Regions from separate parts of the Skermanella rosea genome, predicted to be linked through region 1. Evidence: riboswitches for the same ligand, from Rfam matches in the RefSeq annotation. Region 1 holds a riboswitch; the other holds the start of a gene.

Evidence for each region. Region 1 has a riboswitch for S-adenosylmethionine ahead of metZ (O-succinylhomoserine sulfhydrylase). Riboswitches for the same ligand answer to the same signal wherever they lie in the genome.
Region 2: another riboswitch for S-adenosylmethionine. It lies ahead of JL101_RS03555 (hypothetical protein); the one in region 1 lies ahead of metZ (O-succinylhomoserine sulfhydrylase).

What each region holds. Positions count from the first base shown of each region.
Region 1 is NZ_CP086111.1:6,064,989-6,069,083, forward strand. It holds gene JL101_RS28425 (ABC transporter permease) at 1-352, opposite strand, end outside; gene JL101_RS28430 (ABC transporter substrate-binding protein) at 390-1,403, opposite strand; gene metZ (O-succinylhomoserine sulfhydrylase) at 1,520-2,740, opposite strand; SAM riboswitch at 2,806-2,884, opposite strand; gene ftsH (ATP-dependent zinc metalloprotease FtsH) at 3,036-4,095, shown strand, end outside.
Region 2 is NZ_CP086111.1:757,488-761,582, forward strand. It holds gene JL101_RS03540 (uracil-DNA glycosylase) at 1-425, opposite strand, end outside; gene JL101_RS36480 (class I SAM-dependent methyltransferase) at 422-1,141, opposite strand; gene JL101_RS03550 (hypothetical protein) at 1,276-1,695, opposite strand; SAM-I-IV-variant riboswitch at 1,808-1,918, shown strand; gene JL101_RS03555 (hypothetical protein) at 1,966-2,256, shown strand; gene JL101_RS03560 (aminotransferase class V-fold PLP-dependent enzyme) at 2,278-3,453, opposite strand; gene JL101_RS03565 (PA2169 family four-helix-bundle protein) at 3,611-4,095, shown strand, end outside.

The sequences.
Region 1 (4,095 bases):
CCTCGCTGATGCCGAACCAGACGATCGCGAACGGGACCCACGCAAGGCCCGGGACCGGCCGCAGCAGCCGGATCACCCACGACAGCGCCGCCTCCAGCTTGTCGTAGAGCGCCGTCGCGATGCCGAGCGCCACGCCCAGGCCGGTGCCGAGCGCCAGCCCGAGCAGGTAATGGCGGAGGCTCGCGACCACCGCGTCCAGCCAGAACCCGCCCGAGATCTCGCGCAGGAAAGCCTGCGGCAGGCTGGTGGGCGGCGGGAGGAACAGCGGCGAAACCAGGCCGAGGCGCGGGACCGCCTCCCACAGGATCAGGAAGGCGGCCAGTCCGACGAGGGCGAGCAGGGATCGTTGCATCAGCGGAACGTCACGGTGCCGGAACGGAGGCGCGCGCTCAGCGCGCCGTTGCCCGGTAGAAGCTGTCGTCGAACAGCACGTTCAGGTCGGCCGCCTTCTCCAGCACGCCCAGTTGCAGCTGGAAGTCCTGCATCACCCCGGTGGCGTCCTTGATGGTCATCGGGTCGGCGACGAACTTGCTGGCCGGCGACACCACGGCCTTCTCGAAGGTCGCGAGGTCGGTGATGCCCTTGCCCAGGCCCTTCTGCAGGTGCTTGGCGGCCCGGTTCGGCTCCTCCTTCAGCAGGGTCGTGGCCCGGGTGTTCAGCGCGACGATCGTCTTGGCGGCCTCGGGGTTGGCCTTGACGAAGGCGCCGGTCAGCGCCAGCACCGAACCCGGCTGGTTGGGCAGCATCTGGCCGCCCAGCGCCAGCAGCTTGGTGTTCGGATCGCGCTGCCGGACCACGGTCAGGGTCGGCTCGCGGATCGTCGCGGCATCGACGGCGCCGGCCAGCAGCGCCTGCTGGGTCGCCTCGATCCCCATGGCGGTGATCTGGTAAGTGGCGGGATCGGCCTTCACGACGTTCTGCAGCCAGTAGCGCAGGACGGTGTCGGGCACGGATCCGGGCGGCTGGGTCGCGATGCGGACCGGGCGGCCCTCCTGCTCGACGAACTCCTTGAAGCCGGCGGCGGTCGCGGCGTTCGCCTGGGTGCCGAAACCGCCGCGCCCGACCACGGTCATCTCCTCGATCGCGGCGGAGGCGTAGACCTTCACGTCGATGCCGCGGGCGCTCGCCACCATGATCGGGCCGATTCCGCCGTAATAGGCGTCGAGCGTGCCCGAGGCCAGGGCGCTGATCATGGCCGGGCCCGACTCGAACTGCGTGAGCTTGAGGTTGAGCCCGGCGTCCTTGGCCCAGCCCTCGCCGTCGATGACGAACAGCTGTCCGGACCCGACCACGGGGATGAACCCGACGCGCACGTCGGCGGCCTGGGCCGCCGATGCGCCGCCGGCGATCAGAACAGCGGCTGCGGCCGCGAGACGGCGCGCCTTGGACAACAGAGTCGACATGACGGGAACTCCCTGGACGAAAGCCGAAACTACAAGCCCGGCTATATAGAGGGAGGGGGCGAGGCGTGCAAGCTGAAGTGTGAAATCCCGCATTTCACACTTTCGAAATGCCTAAATCAGATCCGGGCCAGCGCCTGGTCCAGATCCTCGATCAGGTCGGCAGCGTCCTCCAGCCCGACAGACAGGCGGATGCTGGCCGGGCTGATCCCGACCGCCGCCTTGTCCTCGTCGGTCAGCTTCTGGTGGGTGCTGGTCGCGGGATGGGTGATCAGGCTCTTGCTGTCGCCCAGGTTGTTGGAGATCTTGACGATCCGAAGCCCGTTCATCAGCCGGAATGCCTCCGCCTTGCCGCCGGCGACGTCGAAGGCGATCAGCGTGCTGCCGCCGCCCATCTGGCGCTGCGCCAACTCGTACTGGGGATGGCTCTTCAGGCCGGGATAGAGCGTCCTGGCGATCTTGGCGTGCCCGTCCAGGAACTCCGCGATCCGCTGGGCCGCGTCGGTCTGGGCGGCGACCCGCAGGTCCATGGTCTCCAGCCCCTTCAGCAGCAGCCAGGCGTTGAACGGGCTCAGCGCCGGGCCGGTGTGGCGCAGGAAGGGGGCCAGCGTCTCGGCGAACTTGTCGTCGCACAGGATGGCACCGCCCAGGCACCGGCCCTGGCCGTCGATATGCTTGGTCGCTGAATAAACCACGATGTCGGCGCCGAACTCCAATGGCCGCTGGAGCACCGGCGTCGCGAACACGTTGTCGACCACCACGCGGGCGCCGGCGGCATGGGCCAGTTCGCAGACCAGGCCCAGGTCCACGATGTCGAGCATCGGGTTGGACGGCGTCTCCAGGAACACGACGTTGGCCGGGCGGCCCAGGGCTTCGCGCCACTCCTCCGCCTTGGTGCCGTCCACCAGGGTCGTTTCGATCCCGTACTGGGGTGCCAGGTTCTTGACGATGTGCAGGCAGGACCCGAACAGCGCGCGCGGCGCCACGATGCGGTCGCCCGCCTTGAGCTGGCACATCAGGGCCGCGAACACCGCCGCCATGCCGCTGCCGGTGGCGAAACAGCGTTGCGCCCCCTCGTACGCCGCCAGCCGGTCCTCGAACATGGCGACGGTCGGGTTGCGGAAGCGCGAATAGACATAGCGCAGCCCGTCGGTCGCGAAGGCGGCCTCGGCCTCCTCCGCCGAGCCGTAGACATAGCCCGAGGTCATGAAGATCGCTTCGCAGGTCTCGTCGAAGCCGGTCCGCAGGGTCCCGGCATGGACCATGCGGGTGCGCGGCCGCAGCTTCGCGGGGGTGGCCGCGGGATTGCCGTTCTCGGGGAAAGTATCGTTCTTGGTCATGGTGTCGTCGCTCCGCCCGCCGTTGCGGGTACACAGAAAGCCCCGACCGACAAGGGATCGAGGCGCGGATGCGACTCCAAACCTTTTTAGCAGCTTATTTTACGTGGCCTGCAAGCCGGTCGCCAAATCACCACGTTTCGCGGGTTCTAGCCGGAGCGGGGGAGGGCGTCAAGATCCATGTCGAAAGCGCCGCGGCCCCGGTGCCGCGCCGCCGCGCATACGTCTTATTAACTATGTTTCTGTACTCAGGGCCTCTGCTTTTGTCTCAATCATGCTCAGACTCTCCGGGTCGCTGATGAAAACCTTCCTTAAACGGCACGCGCGGGTGATCTCGATCGTGGCAGCCCTGGTCGTCACCGGGGCGCTTACCGGCGGCGCCGGGCTGGCCTATGTCTACGCCTCCGGCTCCGGCGGTGCGGCGGCACTGCTCAGCCGGATCGACCGGCAGGAGGTCGGGCAGAGCGAGTTCGCCGATCGTCTCGCCGCCGGACGGATCGCCTCCCTCGCCGTCGCCGGCAACCGGATCGAATTCACCGACCGCGACGGCGTCCAGGGCGTCACCACCGTCCTGTGGACCGACGCCCTGCGTCAGGCGGTCGCGGCCCCCGGCATCCCCATGACCGTCGAGCCGGCGGAGGGCGGCGCCCTGCTGACCACCAACCGCTGGCTCGACGTGCTGCTGAAGCTGAACATGGTGGGCTTCCTGGCCTTCGCCCTGGTCTTCATGGTCGGCATGATGCGCTCGCCGGTCAAGAAGGCGGGCACCGCCACCTCCCACGTCCGGTTCTCCGACGTGGCCGGCGTGGACGAGGCGAGAGCCGAACTGACCGAGCTGGTCGATTTCCTCAAGCACCCGGCCCGGTTCAAGGGCATCGGCGCCGGCATCCCCAAGGGCGTCCTCCTGGTCGGTCCTCCCGGCACCGGAAAGACCCTGCTGGCCCGCGCCGTGGCGGGGGAGGCGGGGGTGCCGTTCTACGCCGTCACCGGGTCCGACTTCGTGGAGATGTATGTCGGCGTCGGCGCCGCGCGCATCCGCCGGCTGTTCCGCGACGCCCGCAAGCGAGCGCCCTGCATCCTGTTCATCGACGAGATCGACGCGCTGGCCCGGGCCCGCGGCGCCACCTCGCCGACCGGCGGCCAGATCGAGACAGAGAACACCCTGAACCAGCTCCTAGCCGAGATGGACGGCTTCGCCCGGGCCAGCGGCCTGATCGTGATCGCGGCGACCAACCGGGTGGACGTGCTCGACCCGGCGATCGTGCGGCCCGGCCGGTTCGACCGGCACGTCTTCGTCGGCAATCCCGACATCAAGGGCCGCGCCGCCATCCTGGCGGTTCATGCCGCCCGCGTGGCGC
Region 2 (4,095 bases), 790 kb from region 1:
GGCGTGCGGCCGAGCGCGATGATCACGGCGGGCTTCACCTCGGCCAGGGTCCGGCGCAGGTGCTCCACCTCGCCGGCGTACCGGGCGAGGCAGTAGTCGGAGGTGCCCATGGGACCCAGGTCCTCCGCGACCTCGACGCCCATCTTGCGCGCCTTGGTGCGGGACGAGAAGAAGTGGGTCACCTTGTTGCCCGGCGGCTGGTAGCGGAAGGTGTTGCCGATCAGGCAGGCGGCGCGCTCCAGCCCGACGGACTTCAGGTTCTCGTCCAGCAGCCGGCCGCTGGCGCCGACGAAGGGCTTGCCGGTGCGGGCCTCCTCGGCGCCGGGCGCTTCGCCGATGATGGCGATCCGGCGTCCGGCGGGGTCCTTGGCGGGATACTGGTAATCGACGAAAGGCAGCTCGGTCTCGGTACGCGGTTCAGTCACTGTGTCGGCTTTCGCAGCAGGTTGATCCGGGCCGGCTGGTCGAACCACCAGGCACCCTCCCGCCGCTCCCCCAAGGTTTCGAACAGCTCGCGCAGTTCCGCGTCGCGGGTGCGGATCAGCCTGGAACGGGTCGGATCGATGCCGGCCATGCGGTCGGCGAAGCTCTGGTAATCCTCGTGCTTCACCGGATTCAGGTAGAACAGTTCATCCACCTGTTCCAGCGCGTCCACGGTCTTCACCGCCGCATAGGCCAGGGCCCGGACCTCCGTCTCGTCGTCCAGGAGCCTGGTGAGCTGGAAATATCCGCCGGTCGGTTCCGGCTCGTTCACCAGGGCCAGGCCGCCTGGCTTCAGGACGCGCGCGGTCTCGCGCAGCGCCTTGCCCATGTGGGCTGCCGGCACATGGTGCAGGCTGTTCATGAAGACGACGGCGTCGGCGCTGTTGTCGGGCAGCGGCAGGTCCTCGCCCACGCCCTTCACGTAGCGCTCGCCCGCGACGGGTTCCGCCGCCCTGGCCTTGGAGAGCGCCTCGTCCAGGATCTCGATGCCGATGACATGGGCGCCGCGGCGTGCCAGCGCCCGAACCAGTGCGCCCTCGCCGCAGCCCACATCGACGATCCGGGCGCCCGCCAGCGGGATCAGGTCGGGAATCAGGTCCATCGCCTTCAGGCGTCGGGGCAGCGTGCTCCCGGTCGGCGTGTCCGTATGCTGGGCCATCGTGTCGGTTCCTCTCCGCGCTGCCATGTTGCAGGGCACTGACCATGGTAAACGGATTCTCCCCCGACAATAGCACCGGGGTACAGCGCAAGAAGGTCGAACGGATCGGCGGGCGGCTTGACGGGCGGTTCGACTCAGGCGCTCAGGTCGAGTCGGCCGCCGCCGGGACCCTGGCCGAGGGTGCGCGCGCGGGCGCCTGCCGCGGCCATGCTCTCGACGTTGCTCTGGTCGGCCGATTTCATCTCGGTCACGAAGGCGCTGGTGGCACCGGTGAGCGCCGGGACGCGGGCGCCCGGCTTGGTCGAGGCGTTGGTTTCCTGGACCGCCCGGCGGTCCTCGCCGACGATCGAACTGGTGATGCCGGTCAGCGGCTCCGTCTTGGCGTTGACCTTCATGCCGCCGTTGGTGTCGCTGACCTGCCGGTTGATCTCCTGGTTGAACGCCTGCGTCTGCGGCGTCAGGTCCCGCACCTTGGGCGCGGTGCGCATCAGCTCGGGTGAGATGGGGGAGGTGGAAACCACGGCGTCGCTCCAGGTCCAGCGATACACGGCCAAGTTATCGGATTTTTCAGGTTTTCGCCATAGTTCTTTATAAAGGGGTGTTTTGACGCATACCCATGCCGCGGGGAAAACGGTTGCGCATGTCGCCATCGGCAGGATACAGGAGAGCCAGCATCAAGAGTTGGGCTGGCGCCCGACACCAACCTGCCGACCCGGGCAAGGTGGTGGTCCCTTTCGGGGGACGATGCGGCCTGGACCGGCAATCAATCGGGAACGAGCCGCCGCGTCAGCCCTCCTCGGCACTTGAGCCAGGAGGGTTTATTCATGTCTGAACGCTTGCCGGTCGCTCCCGCGACCATTCCCCTGTGCGGCCCGGACGACAGCATCGAACTGATCACCGGCGGCAGCCGCGCCACCGCGCGGGAGCCCGACCGGTACGAGTGGGTCTTCGCCGCCGTCCACCGCGGCCTGGGCACCTGGACGCATCTCTACCTGGTCGTCGAGTCGCGCCGGCGCGGCCGGCCGGAGATCCATCTTCGCCTGGTGCTCCGCGGCGACCGTCTGGAGGAGGCGCGGCGGCGCGCCGTCGCCGACTGGTGGCGGCCGGTCGGCTGAGGGGATTCCCCGGAGACCGCGTCAGCGCAGCGCCGCGACCAGCCGGTCGATCTCCTCCTCCGTGTTGTAGTAATGGACCGAGGCGCGGACCATCTCGTCGAGGCCGCGCGCCTCCATGTCGAGCCGGGTCGAGGGGGCGGCCGTCACCGACACGTTGATGCCGCGCGCCGCCAGGTCGCGCTTGATCTCGGCGGCGGGGCGCGGGGCGGTGAAGGTGACGATGCCGCACCGGGTCTCGCCCAGGTCGCGCACCTCGTGGCCGGGCAGGGATGCCAGTCGGCCGCGCAGCAGGTCGGCAAGGCTCCTGATCCGCTCCCAGATGGCATCCAGGCCCCAGTTCAGCGCGTAGTCCACGGCGGCGCCCAGACCCATCCTGGCGGCGACGTTGCTTTCCCAATTCTCGAACCTCCGGGCGTCGGGGCGAAGCTCGTAGCGGTCGGGTGCCACCCAGGTGGCCGCGTGGTTGTCGATCATCGGCGGCTCCAGGCGCTCCAGCAGCCCCTTGCGCACATAGAGGAAGCCGGTGCCGCGCGGCCCGCGCAGGAACTTGCGCCCGGTCGCCGAAAGCATGTCGCAGCCGATTTCGTCCACGTCGATCGGCATCTGTCCCGCCGTCTGGCAGGCATCCAGCAGATAGGGGATGCCGCGGGCGCGGGCGATCCGCCCGACCGCCGCGGCGGGATTGACCAGGCCGCCGTTGGTCGGGATGTGGGTGATCGAGATCAGCTTCGCCGGTCCGCGCGCCTCGTCGTCCACGCTGTCCGCCAGGGCCGCCACGTCGAGCTGTCCCAGGGCGTCGTTGGGGATCACCTCGATGACCGCGCCGGTCTTCCGGGCGACCTGGAGATAGGGGATGAAGTTGCTCGAATACTCCGCCATCGCCGTCAGGATCCTGTCGCCGGGTTCGAACCGCAGCGAATAGAAGGCCATATCCCACCCCACCGTGGCGTTCTCCACCAGCGCCACCTCTTCCCGCCCGCAGCCGAGCAGGGCGGCGACCGAGTCGTAGACGCGCTCGATGCCGTCGCGGGCCTGCGCCTCCGCCTCGTAGCCGCCGATGCGGGCTTCCAGGTCCAGATGGGCGGCGACCGCGTCGAGCACCGGCTGCGGCGGCAGGGCGGCGCCTGCATTGTTGAAGTGGGTCACGTGACGGGTTCCGGGCGTCTCGGCCCGCGCCCGTTCCACATCGAAAGTCATCGCCGCCTCGGATCGCTTGTGTCGCTGAAGATGGGCCTTCCATAACGGAATCGGCGGCCCCGGACAAACGCTCCGGGCGGTCCGGCGGCCCCGCTCCCGGAACACTGACCCTCCGCTGGTGTTGATTTGCGGCAAATGGGGCATGGAGTTTGACGGGATGAACCGCAGCGACGACAACGACGATCTGAGAGCGACCGGGAGACCGGGGTCGGAGTCCGGCTCCGACCAGGGTGCGGCCAACCGCAGCCCCGAGGACATCGAGCGCGATATCGCGGGAATCCGCGCGCGCATGGACCAGACGCTGGACGAGCTGGAGTTCCGGCTGTCGCCGGGCCAGCTGACCTCCGGGGCGGTGGATCTGGTGAAGGACGTGATGCGCGGCAATCCGAGCCGCCTGGGCGACGCGATCCGCAACAACCCGATCCCGGTCGTCATGATCGGCATCGGCGCCCTGTGGCTCGCCGTGGCCATGGGGCGGTCGCAGCAGCAGCAACAGACGGACGGGACGGCCGGGCGCAGGATCAGCCGGCTGGGGCCGGCCGACATCTCCGACGTGCTGTCGCCGCTGATCGCGGTCACGCTCCAGGGCGTCGACGGGCTTCGGCAGGCCGAGACGAAGATCGCCGACCCGAAGGTCCAGGC